Regions from separate parts of the Kitasatospora sp. NPDC057965 genome, predicted to be linked through region 2. Evidence: predicted binding sites of a transcription regulator. Region 2 holds the regulator's gene; the other holds the start of a gene.
What was found. Region 2 encodes HrcA, which represses chaperone genes, less so after heat shock. Its sites were predicted from a motif close to TTNGCACTCNGNNNNNCNGAGTGCNAA; they were not measured.
Positions count from the first base shown of each region.

Region 1 (8,404 bases), on a different contig from region 2:
AGGTCCCGGTGTTCAGCGAGGTGCGGACCGCCGACAAGGTCGTCTTCGTCACCATCGACGACGGCGCCGAGAAGGACCCGAAGTTCGTCGAGATGCTGACCGACCTCAAGGTGCCGGTCTCGATGTTCCTGACCCGCGACATCGTCAAGGACGACTACGGCTACTTCAAGCGGCTCCAGGCGCTCGGCAACCACGTCCACAACCACACCGTGGACCACGCGCAGCTGAGCAAGGTGACGCCGGAGAAGCAGAAGTCCGAGGTCTGCGACGCCCAGGCCGCGCTCACCCAGCAGTACGGCACCCCGCCGCTGCTGTTCCGCCCGCCCTACGGCGACGGCGCCAACACGCCGGCGCTCAACACCGCGGTGCAGCAGTGCGGGCCGCGGGCGATCGTGCTGTGGCGGGAGTCGATGCAGATCCATGACATGCAGTACCAGGCGGCGGACAAGAAGCTGCGGCCCGGCGACATCGTGCTCGCCCACTTCCGGGGCCCGAAGGACCTCAAGGGCGAGACGATGACGCAGATGTTCGGGGAACTGCTGGCCAGGATCCAGGAGCAGGGCTTCGCGGTGGCCCGTCTTGAGGACTACATCGCGGCGCCGGCCGGCTGAACGGCCGCGGCCGGGCCGGTCACCGGCCGGCCGAGCATCATCAGCGGGCCGTGGTCGGTGCGGCTGAGGATCACCGTGACCTCGTTCGGGCCGGCGGGCTTCAGCTGGCGGCGCAGCTCCTCCGGGGTGATCGCCATGCCGCGCTTCTTGATCACCACGGTGCCGACGCCCCGCTCGCGCAGCAGCGCCTTGAGCCTCTTGATGTGGAACGGCAGCACGTCGGTCAGCTCGAAGCCGTGCGCGTACGGGGTGTCGACCAGCTCGTCCGAGGTGACGTAGGCGATCTTCGGGTCGATCAGCCGCCCGTTCACCCGCTGCGCCACCTCCGCGACCAGGTGGGCCCGGATCACCGCGCCGTCCGGCTCGTAGAGGTAGCGGCCGACCGGGCCGGCCGGCGGGTCGGGCAGGTCGCCGCCGGTGAGGCTGGCCCGCTGCGGCAGCAGGGTGGCGCGGTGCGGGCGCTCGGCCCGGGTGCCGAACCAGAGCACCGCCTCCTTGACGTCGCCGTGGTCGGAGACCCACTCGGCCTCCGCGTCGGCCGGCACCGCCTCGTGCGGGATGCCGGGCGCCACCTTGAGCGCCCCGACCGGGGTGCGCCGGCCGGCCTCGATCGCCCAGGACAGCGGCGGCGCGTACGCCTCGGGGTCGAAGACCCGGCCGCGCGAGGTGCGCCGGGCCGGGTCGGTGAAGACCGCGTCGAAGCCGGTGACGTCGATGTCGGCGACGTCCGCGCAGCGCACCTCGACCCGGTCGGCCAGGCCCAGCGCGGCCGCGTTGGCGGCGGTGGCGGCGCAGGCGGCCGGGTCCTTGTCGACGGCGAGCACCTCGACACCGGCCCGGGCCAGCGCCAGCACGTCGCCGCCGATCCCGCAGCAGAGGTCGGCCAGCCGCTTCACCCCGAGGTCCGCGAAGCGGCGCGCCCGCCACTCGGCGACCTCGCGCCGGGTGGACTGCTCGACGCCGTTGGGCGTGAAGTACATGAGGTCGGCGTCGGCGCCGAACTTGGCCCGGGCCCGTTGCCGCAGCCGGGCCTGCCCGAAGGCGGCCGAGACCAGCTCGGCGGGGTGCTCATTGCGCAGCCGGGTGGCCAGCGCCAGCTCCTCCCCGGGCGCGAAGTCGCGCAGTTCGGCGAGCAGGGCCTGGCCCCGGTCGGTCAGCAGGGGCCGCAGGTCGTCGTTCTCCACCCCGCCATTCTCGCCGGTCGGAGCTGGCCGAAGGCGACAGGAGGACGGCCGGGTGTGCGGGCCGGGACCGCCCCGCACATGAGTACGGCCACCCGTCGCCCACTCATTCGGATCGTGGGACCGCCGGGCGCGTCGTTGGCACTCTGGTTGACTGAGTGCTAACCGCGGCCTATGGTCATCACTAGCACTCCCCACCGGGGGAGTGCTAACGCGACAGTGCGTGTCTGACCCCCGCGACGGCAGATGCGCGAGTTCGCCCCTACCCGTTAGAAAACCCCGTAATCTCCGAAGGGGAGCTCGGACGTGACCACCAGCAGCAAGGTTGCCATCAAGCCGCTCGAGGACCGCATCGTGGTCCAGCCGCTCGACGCCGAGACCACCACGGCCTCCGGCCTGGTTATCCCGGACACCGCCAAGGAGAAGCCCCAGGAGGGCGTCGTCCTGGCCGTCGGCCCGGGCCGCTTCGAGGACGGCCAGCGTCTGCCGCTCGACGTCGCCGTCGGTGACATCGTCCTGTACTCGAAGTACGGCGGCACCGAGGTGAAGTACCAGGGCGAGGAGTACCTGGTGCTCTCCGCCCGCGACGTTCTCGCCATCATCGAGAAGTAAGACGTCAGAGCCACGCCCCGGATCCGTGTCCCTAGTGACAGGGGACCGGGGCGTGGCTGTTGGTTCACGTAGTCGAGCGGCCGCCGTGAAGGCCGCACCCCCGAGGGAATAGGGAACATGGCGAAGATCCTGCAGTTCGACGAGGACGCCCGCCGCTCGCTGGAGCGCGGTGTCAACAAGCTGGCCGACACCGTCAAGGTGACCATCGGCCCCAAGGGCCGCAACGTCGTCATCGACAAGAAGTTCGGCGCCCCGACCATCACCAACGACGGCGTCACCATCGCCCGTGAGGTCGAGCTCGACGACCCGTACGAGAACCTTGGCGCGCAGCTCGTCAAGGAGGTCGCCACCAAGACCAACGACGTCGCGGGCGACGGCACCACCACCGCCACCGTGCTGGCCCAGGCCCTGGTCAACGAGGGTCTGCGCAACGTCGCCGCCGGCGCCGGCCCGGCCGCCCTGAAGAAGGGCATCGACAAGGCCGTCGCCGCCGTCTCCGAGCACCTGCTGTCGGTCGCCCGTGAGATCGAGGGCAAGGACGACGTCGCCGCCGTCGCCACCCTGTCCGCCCAGGACGCCCAGGTCGGCGAGCTGATCGCCGAGGCGATCGACAAGGTCGGCAAGGACGGTGTCATCACTGTCGAGGAGTCGAACACCTTCGGCGTGGAGCTGGACTTCACCGAGGGCATGCAGTTCGACAAGGGCTACCTGTCGCCGTACTTCGTCACCGACGCGGAGCGGCAGGAGGCGGTCCTGGAGGACCCGTACATCCTGATCAACCAGGGCAAGATCTCCTCCATCCAGGAGCTGCTGCCGCTGCTGGAGAAGATCCTGCAGGGCGGTTCCTCCCGCCCGCTGCTGATCATCGCCGAGGACGTCGACGGCGAGGCGCTGTCCACCCTCGTGGTGAACAAGATCCGCGGCACCTTCAACGCGGTGGCCGTCAAGGCCCCGGGCTTCGGCGACCGCCGCAAGGCGATCCTCGGCGACCTGGCCGTCCTGACCGGTGGCACCGTGATCTCCGAGGAGGTCGGCCTCAAGCTCGACCAGGCCGGTCTGGACGTGCTGGGCTCGGCCCGCCGCGTGACCGTCACCAAGGACGAGACGATCGTCGTCGACGGTGCCGGCGAGAGCGAGGCCGTGGCCGGCCGCGTCGCCCAGATCAAGGGCGAGATCGCCAACACCGACTCGGACTGGGACCGCGAGAAGCTGCAGGAGCGCCTGGCCAAGCTGGCCGGCGGCGTCTGCGTCATCCGCGTCGGTGCCGCCACCGAGGTGGAGCTCAAGGAGCGCAAGCACCGCCTGGAGGACGCCATCTCGGCGACCCGCGCCGCGGTCGAGGAGGGCATCGTCGCCGGTGGTGGCGCCTCCCTGGTCCACGCCGCCAAGGTGCTGAACGACGGCCTGGGCCTGTCCGGCGACGAGGCCACCGGTGTCGCGGTCGTCCGCAAGGCGCTGCACGAGCCGCTGCGCTGGATCGCCCAGAACGCCGGCCTGGAGGGCTACGTCATCACCTCCAAGGTCTCCGAGCTGGAGCAGGGCCAGGGCTACAACGCCGCCACCGGCGAGTACGGCGACCTGGTCAAGGCCGGCGTCATCGACCCGGTCAAGGTCACCCGCTCCGCCCTGGAGAACGCCGCCTCGATCGCCTCCCTGCTGCTCACCACCGAGACCCTCGTGGTGGAGAAGAAGGAGGAGGAGGCCGACAACGGTCACTCGCACGGCGGTCACGGCCACTCGCACTGAGGCCGTAGCCACCGAGGCCGCAGCCGCTGAGCGCGGCCACTGACGCAGGCCCGGTCCGCGCCCCGAGAGGGGTGGCGGGCCGGGCCTGCGGCCGTTCAGGGCTGCTTCAGTCTTCAACTATCAGTTGAATTTTGCGTAATGCAAAGAATCCCTTATATCTTGGTGGCATGATCGAGGCCCGCCACCTGCGCGTCCTGCGTGCCGTAGCCCGCACCGGCTCCTTCTCCGCCGCCGCCCGCGAGCTGGGCTGCACCCAGCCCGCCATCAGCCAGCAGATGAAGGCCCTGGAGAAGTCCGTGGACACCCCGCTGGTGGTCCGCTCGGGCCGCGGGATGCAGCTGAGCGAGGCCGGGCGGGTCCTGCTCAAGCATGCCACCGGGATCCTCGCCGGGCTCTCCGCCGCGGAGGAGGAGGTCGCCGCGATCGCCGGGCTGCGGGCCGGACGGGTGCGGCTGGTGTCCTTCCCGACCGCAAGCTCGACCCTGGTGCCGCCGGCCGTCGCCCGGCTGCGGGACAGCCATCCGGGCGTGCGCGTGTCGCTGGTCGAGGCCGAGCCGCCGGAGTCGCTGGCGATGCTGCGCGGCGGCGAGTGCGAGGTCGCGCTCGCCTTCCGCTACCCGCAGGCCCCCGGATCCACCCTCGCGCCGGCGCCCGCGCCCGCGCACGGAACGCCCCGGGAGGCGCGCGCCGAGGCCAATCTGGAGGCCCAGCAGCTGAGCGCCGGGGCCGACTGGTCCGATCTGGTGGTCACCCCGCTGCTGGACGACCCGCTGGTGGGCCTGCTGCCCGCGGGGCACCGGCTGGCCGGGCGCGGCGGGCCGGTGGGGCTGGCCGAACTGGCGGGGGAGCAGTGGATCGCCGGCTGTCCGCAGTGCCGGGGGCACCTGGTGGAGCTGTGCGCGGGCGCCGGCTTCGAGCCGCGGATCGACTTCGCGACCGACGACTACCCGGCGGTGGTCGGGCTGGTGGCGGCCGGACTCGGGGTGGCGGTGCTGCCCGGACTGGCGCTGGAGTCGGTACGGCCGGACGGGGTGGTGCCGGTGGCGGTGCACGCCGTCTCGGGGGCGCCGGCGGTGCGGCAGGTGGTCGCGCTGACCCTGCCGGACCTCGCCGAGGTGCCGGCGGTGGCGCTGATGCTGGAGCGGCTGGCGGGGGCGGCGGCGGGGGCGACGGCGGGGCGCTGACCCGCCGGCGTGCCGGGCCCGTGTCGACCGGGCGGGCCCCGAACAGGTGTCACTCCGGGAAGTAACGTTTCTTCCCGGTCGGGCGGAGCCTGGCGTTTCTACTGCTGGGCCGCACTCGGCGCCACGAGCGGTACCTCCACCAGCCGGTTGCGCGAGCGGCCCATCATCTCCTCGCGCTCGTCCTCGGTCAGGCCTCCCCAGACGCCGTACGGCTCGCGCACCGCCAGCGCGTGCGCGGCGCACTCGGTGCGCACCGGGCAGCGCATGCAGACCTCCTTGGCGCTCGCCTCGCGCGAGCTGCGGGCCGCGCCGCGCTCCCCCTCGGGGTGGAAGAAGAGCGAGCTGTCCACGCCGCGGCAGGCTGCGGAGAGCTGCCAGTCCCAGAGGTCCGCGTTGGGGCCGGGGAGTCGGGAGAAATCTGCCATGGCTCATTCCCTTCAGAGGTCGTCGACCGCGGGCCGGTCGCCGGCGGCTTGCGTCGGCGACGGCACGGCGGGCGTCCGGCGCGGTGTGGACACCTGGAAATATGACTTACGGCAACTCCATGGACAAGTCACCCACAGAGTGGCACAACAGTCAATGACCATACGAAAGCTCTAAAACCGGGCAAAGTGGGCAGGCCTGCCGGGCCGGCGACCGCCGGGCGCGAATGTGGCAATCGGGTGGCCGACCGGCGCACGAGGACCCGCGCGGGTGTGCGGGTTGTACGCCGACCGCGCGCGAGCTGCGCAAAAGTGCGGCGTGTGCACCGCGATGCGGCTGATCGGTAACGGGTCGGCCACGTACAGTGGTGGAGGTGGCCCCGAAGGCCGTAACTCATTCGAGTGATGGTCGTTGGAAGTGCGGAGGCGGTTAGCGGGCGCCGGACGTCGGGAACGATCGCGGGGAATCTCAGGCGATCAGCACGGAGTCTGACGCCGATCGGCCGTGTCGAAGAGGTTCGTACCAGCCAGGAGGCTCAACGTGACGCGGATCAGCTGCGGAGGACGACGGTCATGACTTCCGTTCTCGTTTGCGACGATTCCCCGCTCGCCCGCGAGGCGCTTCGCCGCGCGGTCGCGACCGTACCCGGTGTCGACCGGGTCACCACCGCGACGAACGGGGAGGAGGTCCTCCGCCGCTGGGTGGCCGACCGCTCCGACCTCGTCCTGATGGACGTCCGGATGCCCGGCCTCGGCGGGGTGGAGACGGTCCGGCGGCTGCTGTCCGCCGATCCGGGCGCCCGGATCATCATGCTCACCGTCGCCGAGGACCTCGACGGGGTCGCCCTCGCGGTCGCCGCCGGCGCCCGCGGGTACCTGCACAAGGACGCCTCGCGCGCCGAACTGCGGGCCACCGTCACCCAGGCGCTCGCCGACCCGACCTGGCGGCTCGCCCCCCGCCGGCTGCGCAGCCCGGACATGGGCGCGGCGCCGACCCTGACGGCGCGTGAGATCCAGGTGCTCGAAGGCATGAGCCACGGACGCAGCAACGCCGAGATCGGCCGCGAGCTGTTCCTCTCCGAGGACACCGTCAAGACCCATGCCCGGCGGCTGTTCAAGAAGCTCGGTGCCTCGGACCGCGCGCACGCGGTGGCGCTGGGCTTCCGCTGGGGCCTGGTCCGCTGACCGCCGCCGGCGCCGCCGGGTCCGGCACGCTCCGCGCGATTGTCCGCGCGGGGGCGTGTGACGTGACGGTCCCGAGGTTGCACCATGGAGGAGTGGAGCACCTCGGGGACCAGCGGGCAGGAACTGCGGCGAACCACACGGCCGCGGGAGACTCGGCGGACGGCGCCGCGGACGGGAGCGCCCGGGGCGGCGGGGCGGGAGGCGGGACGGTGCAGGAGGGGCCGGTGGTGCGGACCGGTGCGGCACCGCATAACGTTCCGGTGCACAACTCCGGACGCGGTGCCGCGTTTTCCCGCGCGACCAGGCACCATGGACCGATGCGTGACGACGTGACCGGGGCTCCCGGTGAGGCGGACCCGGTGGAGGCCGAGCCCTCCGCGCCCGGGCCCGGCCCGGCGTACGCGGAACCGGGCGACGGTCCCGGTGCGCTCTCCGCACTGGTCGCGGCCGCCGTCCGGGGCGAGGGTCCGGCGATCGACGCGCTGCTCGCCCACGTCCACCCGCTGGCCCTGCGGTACTGCCGCGGCCGGCTGGTGCGGCTGCCCGGCGGTGCCCGGCACCACGTGGACGACATCGCGCAGGAGGTCTGCGTCGCGGTGCTCTGCGCGCTGCCCCGGTACCGGGACCAGGGGCGCCCGTTCGAGGCCTTCGTCTACGGGATCGCCGCGCACAAGATCGCCGATCTGCAGCGGGCCGCGATGCGCGGGCCCGGCTCGACGGTGATCCCGCAGGACGACCTGCCGGAGGTGCCGGACGACGCGCTCGGCCCGGAGGAGCGGGCGCTGCTCAGCAGTGACGCGGCCTGGGCGAAGGAACTGCTCTCCAACCTGCCGGCCCGGCAGCGCGAGCTGGTGCTGCTGCGGGTGGCCGCCGGGCTCTCGGCGGAGGAGACCGGGGAGGTGCTCGGGATGTCCCCGGGGGCCGTCCGGGTCGCCCAGCACCGCGCGCTCAGCCGGCTGCGGGCGCTCGCGGAGGAGTCCTCCTAGGAGCGGAATGGCCCATGGCCGGGCTGTGTTGTCAAGGGCACACGAGAGCGCATTCGCGGTGCCAGTACCATGGGGTATCGGCGCCTGGGCGGGTCGCCAAAGTTTCGACGGTGTGCACGGGGTTTCCCTGGAGGATCCTCCAACGGTCACGGCCACCGGGCTTTCGGCGTCCGAGCGAGTGAGCTGATGACAGCGCCCCCACCTGCAGGGCGCGAGCTGATCGAGCCGGCCACGGAAGGTACCCCCGAAATGTCTTACAACGCCGCAGGCGTACCCGAGAAGTTCGCGATGCTCGGACTCACGTACGACGACGTCCTGCTGCTGCCGGGGGCGTCCGAGGTGCTGCCGAACGAGGTCGACACCTCCTCGCGGGTCTCCCGCAACGTGCGCGTCAACATTCCGCTGCTCTCCGCGGCGATGGACAAGGTCACCGAGTCGCGGATGGCGATCGCGATGGCCCGTCAGGGCGGCGTCGGC
Region 1 covers NZ_JBHVPZ010000012.1:230,232-238,635, reverse strand. Annotated here, with positions in the region: gene ACFVVU_RS18230 (polysaccharide deacetylase family protein) at 1-611, shown strand, start outside; gene ACFVVU_RS18225 (methyltransferase domain-containing protein) at 587-1,795, opposite strand; gene groES (co-chaperone GroES) at 2,099-2,404, shown strand; gene groL (chaperonin GroEL) at 2,522-4,150, shown strand; gene ACFVVU_RS18210 (LysR family transcriptional regulator) at 4,318-5,334, shown strand; gene ACFVVU_RS18205 (WhiB family transcriptional regulator) at 5,433-5,759, opposite strand; gene ACFVVU_RS18200 (response regulator transcription factor) at 6,330-6,941, shown strand; gene shbA (RNA polymerase sigma factor ShbA) at 7,259-7,927, shown strand; gene guaB (IMP dehydrogenase) at 8,177-8,404, shown strand, end outside.
Region 1: a site for HrcA is predicted at 1,931-1,957, ahead of groES (co-chaperone GroES). Genes of this name have one in related genera too.

Region 2 (8,404 bases):
CAGGCGGCGGCAGGTGCCGAGTTTGAAGTCCTCGCCGCGGGGGACGGCGGGCCAGGCGGGGATGCCGACGGAGGAGGGCTTCACGGCCTGCCAGACGTCGATGTAGGGGTGGCCGACGACCAGCACGTGCGGGCCGGTGACCCGGGCGGCGATGCGGTGCTCCTTGGTGCCGGGGAGCAGGTGGTCGACCAGGACGCCCAGGCGCCGGCCCGGGCCGGGGGCGAAGTCGGCGACGATCGCGGGCAGGTCGTCGACGCCCTCCAGGTACTCGACGACCACGCCCTCGATCCGCAGGTCGTCGCCCCAGACCCGCTCCACCAGCTCGGCGTCGTGCCGGCCCTCGACGTAGATCCGCGACTCGCGGGCCACCCGGGCGCGGGCGCCGGGGACGGCGACGGAGCCGGAGGCGGTGCGGCCGGGGGCGTGGGAGGGGGCCGGGGCCGAGGGCCTGACCAGGGTGACCGTCCGGCCCTCCAGCAGGAAGCCGCGCGGGACCATCGGGAAGACCCGGTGCTTGCCGAACCGGTCCTCCAGGGTGACGGTGAACCCCTCGGCGGTCTTCTCGCAGCGCACCACCGCCCCGCAGAACCCGCTCGCCGCCTCCTCCACCACCAGGTCCCGCTCGGCGGGCACCTCCGGCGCGGGGGCCTGCTTCTTCCACGGCGGGGTCAGGTCGGGTCCGTACTGGCGGCTGCGCATTCCACGGAGTCTACGAGGCGTCAGCCGGTGAACGGCGAGTTCACCACCAGGATCCCGGCGATCCGCTCGCGCAGCGCGGCCGAGTGCGGCAGCGGCACCGGATCGGCGCCGCGCTCCATGCGCACACCCCGGTCGGCGAGCACGTGCAGCATCCGCAGGGTGCGCAGGGTGTTGGAGACGACCGCGGGCACGCCGCCGGAGGTCGCGGAGGGGCGGCGCGGCGGCTGGGCGGCGATCGGGTCGAGCCAGCCGAGGGCCTGGCGCTCGGTCAGGTCGGGGCGGGCGAGGATCTGGGCGAGGGCGAGGCCGAGCCGGTCGTCCTCCATGGCGTCCAGCACGTGGTCGGTGGGGGCGAGCAGCCGGGCGGCTGCCAGCTCCAGCAGCGGCGTCGGGTCGGCGAGCAGCCGGCCGCGGCCCAGGGCGGCCAGGTAGTCGGCGCCGTGCGCGACGGCGTGCAGCCAGCCGAGCTCCGGGTCCCAGCCGCGCAGATCGGTCTCGGCGACGTACCAGTGGGCGAAGGCGTCCTGCCAGGCCGGGCGGTGGGCGCCGAGGTCGGCGAGCTCGGCGAGCACCAGCGGGGCGAAGGTGCGGGCCTGGATCTCGGGGTCGGACAGCCGCTCGGCCATCTCGTCGCCGAGGGCCAGGCGCTGCTCCGGGGTGAGCAGGGGTGCCCAGCGGCACAGCTGCTCGTAGGCGAGGGTGTCGCGCACGTGCGGGTCGGCGGAGCGCAGGGCGGCGCTCACGGCGGCGAGGGTGTCGGGGGTCGGGGCGGCGGTTTCGAGCGCACTCCAGTCGATCATGGTCGGACCCTAGGCGAGCGGGGGAGCGGTGGCCACCGGATTTCCGGCCCGCGCGCCGGGCCCGCGCGTCGGCGTCCGCGCCCCCGCGCTCACAGTCCCGGCGCGCCCCAGACCGGGAACCAGCGGGTGAGGTCCTTCTCCAGCCGCAGGTCGTTGCCGAGCATCGCGTTGACCTCCAGCTCCAGCGGGCTGTCCCGCTTCTCCCCGCGGCCGGGCAGCGGCGCGAAGGGGTAGAAGGTACCGCGCTTGTACAGGTAGACCAGGGCCAGCGGCCGGCGCCCCGCGGCGTCGCGGAAGCCGACCAGCGAGCAGAGCAGCTGCGGCCCGAAGCCGTTCGCCTCCAGCTCGCTGTTGACCGCGTGCAGGTCGTTGACCAGGTCGGGCAGCTCTTCGGCGGTGTGCCGGGCGAGCAGCCAGGAGTAGCCGTAGTCGTCCTTGGACGCCTCGACGGGGACGCCGCCGCGCTCGGTGTCGGCGTCCAGCAGCGCCCGGACCTGGCGTTCGACCTCGTCGAAGGCCCCGCCCTCGACCGAGGCGAAGCAGACCGAGCCGAGCCCGGTGGGCCGGAAGCCCGCCGCGGCCTCCAGGGTCAGCGCGGCGGACGGCACCCCGAACAGCTGGTCGAGGTCGGGTTTGACGGGCTTGGTGCGGCCGAACAGCGCGTCCAGGATTCCCACGGCGGTCCTTCCGGGGGGAGGGTCAACGGGTCAGCGGCCGAGCTGTGCGGAGATCTTCGCGAGCTGGGCCAGCCGCTGCTCCAGCGTCGGGTGGGTGGAGAACAGCTGGGTGGCGGCCTCGCGGGCGCTCAGCGCGGGGGCGAAGTAGAAGGCGTTGTAGGCCTGCGCCTGGCGCAGGTCCTTGGTCGGGATGGCGGCGATCTGGCCGGTCACCTTGGTGAGCGCCGAGGCCAGCGCGCTGGGCCGCCCGGTGAGCTGGGCGGCGGCCCGGTCGGCGGCCAGCTCCCGGTAGCGGGAGAGCATCCGGGTCAGCAGGAAGCTGATCGCGTAGACGGCGATCGACACCAGCGGGACGACCAGCGCGACGATCGCGGCGTTGGGGTCGTTGCTGTTGCGCCCGCCGCCCATGAAGCCGCCGTACATGGCGATCCTGGTCATCGCGCCGGCCAGGACGCCGAGGAAGCCGGCCACCGTCATCACGGCGACGTCCCGGTGGGCGACGTGCGACAGCTCGTGGGCGAGCACGCCCTCCAGTTCCTCCGGCTCCAGCCGGCGCAGCAGGCCGGTGGTGACGCAGACCACCGCGTTCTGCGGGTTGCGGCCGGTGGCGAAGGCGTTCGGCATGTCGTTGCGGGCGACGGCGACCCGCGGTTTGGGCATGTCGGCGAGCGCGCAGAGCCGGTCGACGGCGCCGTGCAGCTGCGGGTACTGCTCCGGGGTGACCGGATGGGCGCCCATGGCCCGTTCGGTGATCTTGTCGCTGAACCAGAACTGGGCGACGAACAGGCCGCCGGAGATCAGGACGATGATCGGCCAGGCACCGCGCAGCAGGGCGATGAGCAGCCCGGTGAAGCCGACGTACAGCAGTCCGATCAGGAACATCGTCCCCACCATCCGGCCGGTCAGGCCGCGGTCGGGGGCGAAACGGGTGTGCTGGCCCGAGGTCGACATCGCTGTTCCTCCGTTCGCCGTCCGCTTTCGATGCTGCCACCCGGGCGGGCCCGCGGCATCATCCGCGCGCCGCGGACTGCGGGCAGGATCACTCCGGCCGGGCCGTTCCTGCCGTCGGACCCGGGCCTTACACTGGCAGGTACGGATCTGGCACTCGGGTGTTCAGAGTGCCAAGGCCGGGGCCCCGCGGGGCCGGACCGGACAGCTCGAAATGCGGACACATGCCACAACGGCGTGTCACAACGGACAACGCGTGAAGACGGAGGTGCGTGCCCCATGGCCGGTGAGGTCCGCCAGCTCGACGACCGCAAGCTCGCGGTGCTTCGCGCGATCGTCCAGGACTACGTGGGGACGGAGGAGCCGGTCGGCTCCAAGGCCCTGGTGGACCGGCACAACCTCGGGGTCTCCCCGGCCACCGTCCGCAACGACATGGCGGCGCTGGAGGAGGAGGGGTACATCCACCAGCCGCACACCAGCGCCGGGCGGATCCCCACCGACAAGGGCTACCGGCTTTTCGTCGACAAGCTGGCCGAGGTCAAGCCGATGAGCGCGCCCGAGCGGCGGGCGATCCGGCACTTCCTGGACGGCGCGGTGGACCTCGACGACGTGGTCGCCCGCACGGTGCGGCTGCTGGCCCAGCTGACCCGCCAGGTCGCGGTGGTGCAGTACCCCTCGCTGAGCCGCTCCACGGTGCGGCACATCGAGCTGGTCGCGCTGGCCCCGGCCAAGGTGATGCTGGTGCTGATCACCAACACCGGCCGGGTCGAGCAGCGGCTGGTGGACTGCCCGGGCACGGTCGGCGAGACGCTGCTGGCGGATCTGCGGGCCCGGGTCAACGCGGGGGCCGCCGGCCAGCGCCTCCCGGACGTCCCCGGGCTGCTGGAAGGGCTGCCGGCGCTGTTCGAGGCGGCCGACCGGCCGACCGTGACGACCGTGCTGGCCACGCTCTTCGAGACGCTCGCCGAGCAGAGCGAGGAGCGGATCATGCTGGCCGGCACGGCCAACCTGACCCGTTTCGGCCATGACTTCCCGCTCACCATCCAGCCGGTGCTGGAGGCGCTGGAGGAGCAGGTCGTCCTGCTCCGCCTCCTGGGTGAGACCGCGGACGCCGGGATGACGGTCCGGATCGGCCGCGAGATCGCCTACGAGGGGCTGAATTCCACGTCGGTCGTCTCGGTCGGTTACGGTTCGGGCGACGAAAGCGTGGCCAAACTGGGTGTGATCGGTCCGACTCGGATGGACTATCCGGGCACAATGGGGGCGGTGCGAGCGGTGGCACGGTACGTGGGCCAGATCCTGGCCGAGTCGTAGGAACGGGCGCGCGTCATCCACATGACGCGTCCCGCAGTCGCAAGCACTCTTACAGGCGGAACAAGCGGAGCATTTGGTGGCCACGGACTACTACGCGGTACTCGGCGTCCGACGGGATGCGGGGCAGGACGAGATCAAGAAGGCGTTCCGGCGCCTGGCGCGCGAACTGCACCCGGACGTCAACCCGGACCCGAAGACGCAGGAGCGGTTCAAGGAGATCAACGCCGCCTACGAGGTGCTCTCCGACCCGCAGAAGCGCCAGGTCTACGACCTCGGCGGCGACCCGCTCTCGCCCAACGGCGGCGGCGGGGCGGGCGGCTTCGGCGCGGGGGCGGCCGGCTTCGGCTTCTCCGACATCATGGACGCCTTCTTCGGCGCCGCCTCCGGCCAGCGCGGCCCGCGCTCGCGCACCCGGCGCGGCCAGGACGCCATGATCCGCCTGGAGATCACCCTGGAGGAGGCCGCCTTCGGCACCACCAAGGAACTCCAGGTCGACACCGCCGTCACCTGTACCACCTGCAGCGGCGAGGGCGCGGCCCCCGGCACCTCCGCGCAGACCTGTGACATGTGCCGCGGCAAGGGCGAGGTCTCCCAGGTCACCCGGTCCTTCCTGGGCCAGGTCATGACCTCCCGGCCCTGCCCGCAGTGCCAGGGCTTCGGCACCGTCGTGCCGACCCCGTGCCCGGAGTGCGCCGGCGACGGCCGGGTCCGCGCCCGCCGCACCCTGACCGTCAAGATCCCCGCCGGTGTCGACAACGGCACCCGGATCCAGCTGGCCGGCGAGGGCGAGGTCGGCCCCGGCGGCGGCCCGGCCGGCGACCTGTACGTCGAGATCGCCGAGACCACCCACGCGGTGTTCCAGCGGCGCGGCGACGACCTGCACTGCACCGTCACCATCCCGATGACGGCGGCCGCGCTCGGCACCCAGGTGCCGCTGCAGACGCTGGACGGGGTGGAGGAGGTCGACATCCGGCCCGGCACCCAGTCCGGCCAGTCCATCCCGCTGCACGGCCGGGGCATCACCCACCTGCGGGGCGGCGGCCGGGGCGACCTGATAGTGCACGTCGAGGTGCAGACGCCCACCAAGCTCGACGCCGAGCAGGAGGACCTGCTGCGCCGTCTGGCGGTGCTGCGCGGCGAGGAGCGGCCGTCCGGCCAGTTCGCGCCCGGGCAGCAGGGGCTGTTCTCCCGGCTGAAGGACGCCTTCAACGGCCGGTAGCCGTCCCGCGCGGGGGTGCCGAGGCTTCCTCGGCACCCCTTTGGCGTCCCCGTTCCCGTTCCCACCCCGGAGGTTCCCCGCATGACCGCGCCCGTGTTCGTCGTCGACACCGAGCGGATCGCCGCCGCCGCGCCCGGCGCGCCGGTGCGGCTGGACGGGCCGGAGGGCCGGCACGCGGCCGCCGTGAAGCGGCTGGAGCCGGGCGAGGCGGTCACCCTGGCGGACGGCCTGGGCCTGGGCGTGGACGGCACCGTCGCGGCGGTGCACGGCAAGGACGCGGTCGACGTGACGGTGACGGCCGTGCGCCGCGAGCCGGAGCCGGCGCCGCGGATCGTGGTCGTCCAGGCGCTGCCCAAGGGCGACCGGGGCGAGCTGGCCGTGGAGACCATGACCGAGGTCGGCGTGGACGTGGTGATCCCCTGGGCGGCCTCGCGCTGCATCACCCAGTGGAAGGGCGAGCGCGGCGCCAAGGCGCTCGCCAAGTGGCGGGCCACCGCGCGGGAGGCCGGCAAGCAGTCGCGCCGGTTGCGCTTCCCCGAGGTCCGCGAGCTGATGACCACCCGGCAGCTGGCCCCGGTGCTGGCCGGCGCCGCCTTCGCGGCCGTGCTGCACGAGGAGGGCGCCGAGCCGCTGGCCGGGGCCGCGCTGCCGGACGGCGGGGACCTGGTGCTGGTGGTCGGCCCGGAGGGCGGGGTCTCCCCGGAGGAGCTGGCGGCCTTCGCCGAGCACGGCGCGAGGCCGTACCGGCTCGGCCCCTCGGTGCTGCGCACCTCCACCGCGGGGGTGGCGGCCGGCGCGCTGCTGCTGGGCCGCACCGGCCGCTGGTCCTAGCCGGTCCCGGGGGAGCGTCCCCCGTGGGGGTTCGCGGTCGGTAAAGTCCGGGCGGGCGACGCGGCCGGGTGCCTAGGGTGACGGGTGTGAGCGAACCCGAGAGCACTCCCGTGGGCGCCTATCTGCGCCATCCGCACCTGCACGGCGACCTGATCACCTTCGTGGCCGAGAACGACGTGTGGCTCGCCCCGCTGGACGGCGGCCGGGCCTGGCGGCTGACGGCCGATCACGTCCCGGTCCGCCGCCCCCGGTTCTCCCCGGACGGCCGGTACGTCGCCTTCACCTCGACCCGGGACGGCGCCCCCGAGGTGCACCTCGCGCCCGTGGACGGCGGCCCGTCCCGCCGGCTCACCCACTGGGGCGACCCGCAGACCCAGCTGCGCGGCTGGACGGCGGACGGCCGGCCGATCGCCACCACCGCCGCCGGGCAGGCCTCGCTGCGCCGCACCTGGGCGCACGCCGTGCCGCTGGACGGCGGCGAGCCGGTGCGGCTGCCGTACGGCCCGGTCGGCGGGCTGGCCTTCGAGCCGGGTGGTGACCGGACGCTGCTGGTCTCGGCGTTCGGCGTGGAGCCGGCCTGGTGGAAGCGGTACCGGGGCGGGCGGGCCGGCAAGCTGTGGATCGGCACCGAGCGCTTCGAGCGGGTCCACGAGGAGCTGGACGGCAACATCGAGTCGCCGCTGTGGGTCGGGGAGCGCATCGCGTTCCTCTCCGACCACGAGGGCGTCGGCGCGCCGTACTCCAGCCTCCCGGACGGCTCCGACCTGCGCCGCCACGGCAGCTCCCCGGAGGACTTCTACGCCCGCGACGCCGCCACCGACGGCGCCCGGGTGGTCTGGCACGCCGCCGGCGAGCTGTGGCTGCTGGACGACCTGGCGGGTGCCGAGCCGCGCCGCCTCGACGTCCGGCCGGCCGGACCGCGCGCCGGCCGCCGCCCCCGCCTGGTGTCCGCCGCGTACTGGCTGGAGGGCGCCGCCCCGGACCGCACCGGCCGGGCGGGCGCGGTGGTGGTGCGCGGCACCGTGCACTGGCTGGCCCACCGGGAGGGTCCGGCCCGGGTGCTGGACGAGACGCCGGGCGTGCGCGGGCGGCTGGCCCGGGTGGTGCCGGGCGCGGCGGGCGAGGACGCCGGGCAGGGCGTGGTCTGGGTGACCGACGCCGGGGGCGAGGACGCGATCGAGTACGCGCCCGAGGTGCTCGGCGCCGAGCGCCGCCGGCTGGCCGCCGGGGAGCTGGGGCGGGTCCGCGCGCTGGTGGTCTCGCCGGACGGCAAGCAGCTGGCGGTCGGCGCGCACGACGGCCGGGTGCTGCTGGTCTCGCTGGCCGACGGCTCCGTGCACGAGCTGGCGCACAGCACCGACGGCGAGGTCGGCGGGCTGGCGTTCAGCCCGGACTCGGCCTGGCTGGCCTGGTCGCAGCCGACCCTCGGGCCGTGGTCGCTGCGTCAGATCGTGCTGGCCAACCTGGCCACCCGGACGGTCTCCGAGGCGACCCCGCAGCGGTTCGTCGACTACTCGCCGGCCTTCACCGCGGACGGCCGGCACCTGGCCTTCCTGTCGGTGCGCAACTTCGACCCGGTGTACGACTCGCACGTCTTCGACCTGTCGTTCCCCAACGGCTGCCGTCCGTACCTGATCACGCTGGCCGCCGACACGCCGTCCCCGTTCGGGCCGAGCCGGGCCGGGCGGACCGTCGGCGGCGAGGACGACGAGCCCAGGGGCAAGCGGGCGGACGGCGAGGAGGGCGGGGCCGACGCGCCGCCGGTGACCCGGGTCGACCTGGACGGCATCGCCGACCGGATCGTGCCGTTCCCGGTCGAGGGCGGCCGGTTCGGCACTCTGCGGGCCGCCAAGGACGGGGTGCTGTGGACCCGCGTCCCGCTGGTCGGCGAGCTGGGCGACGAGGCCGCCTCGCTG
Region 2 covers NZ_JBHVPZ010000027.1:16,569-24,972, forward strand. Annotated here, with positions in the region: gene ACFVVU_RS29295 (DUF3097 domain-containing protein) at 1-699, opposite strand, end outside; gene ACFVVU_RS29300 (DUF2785 domain-containing protein) at 720-1,499, opposite strand; gene ACFVVU_RS29305 (hypothetical protein) at 1,589-2,176, opposite strand; gene htpX (zinc metalloprotease HtpX) at 2,207-3,127, opposite strand; gene hrcA (heat-inducible transcriptional repressor HrcA) at 3,404-4,438, shown strand; gene dnaJ (molecular chaperone DnaJ) at 4,515-5,657, shown strand; gene ACFVVU_RS29325 (16S rRNA (uracil(1498)-N(3))-methyltransferase) at 5,739-6,488, shown strand; gene ACFVVU_RS29330 (S41 family peptidase) at 6,575-8,404, shown strand, end outside.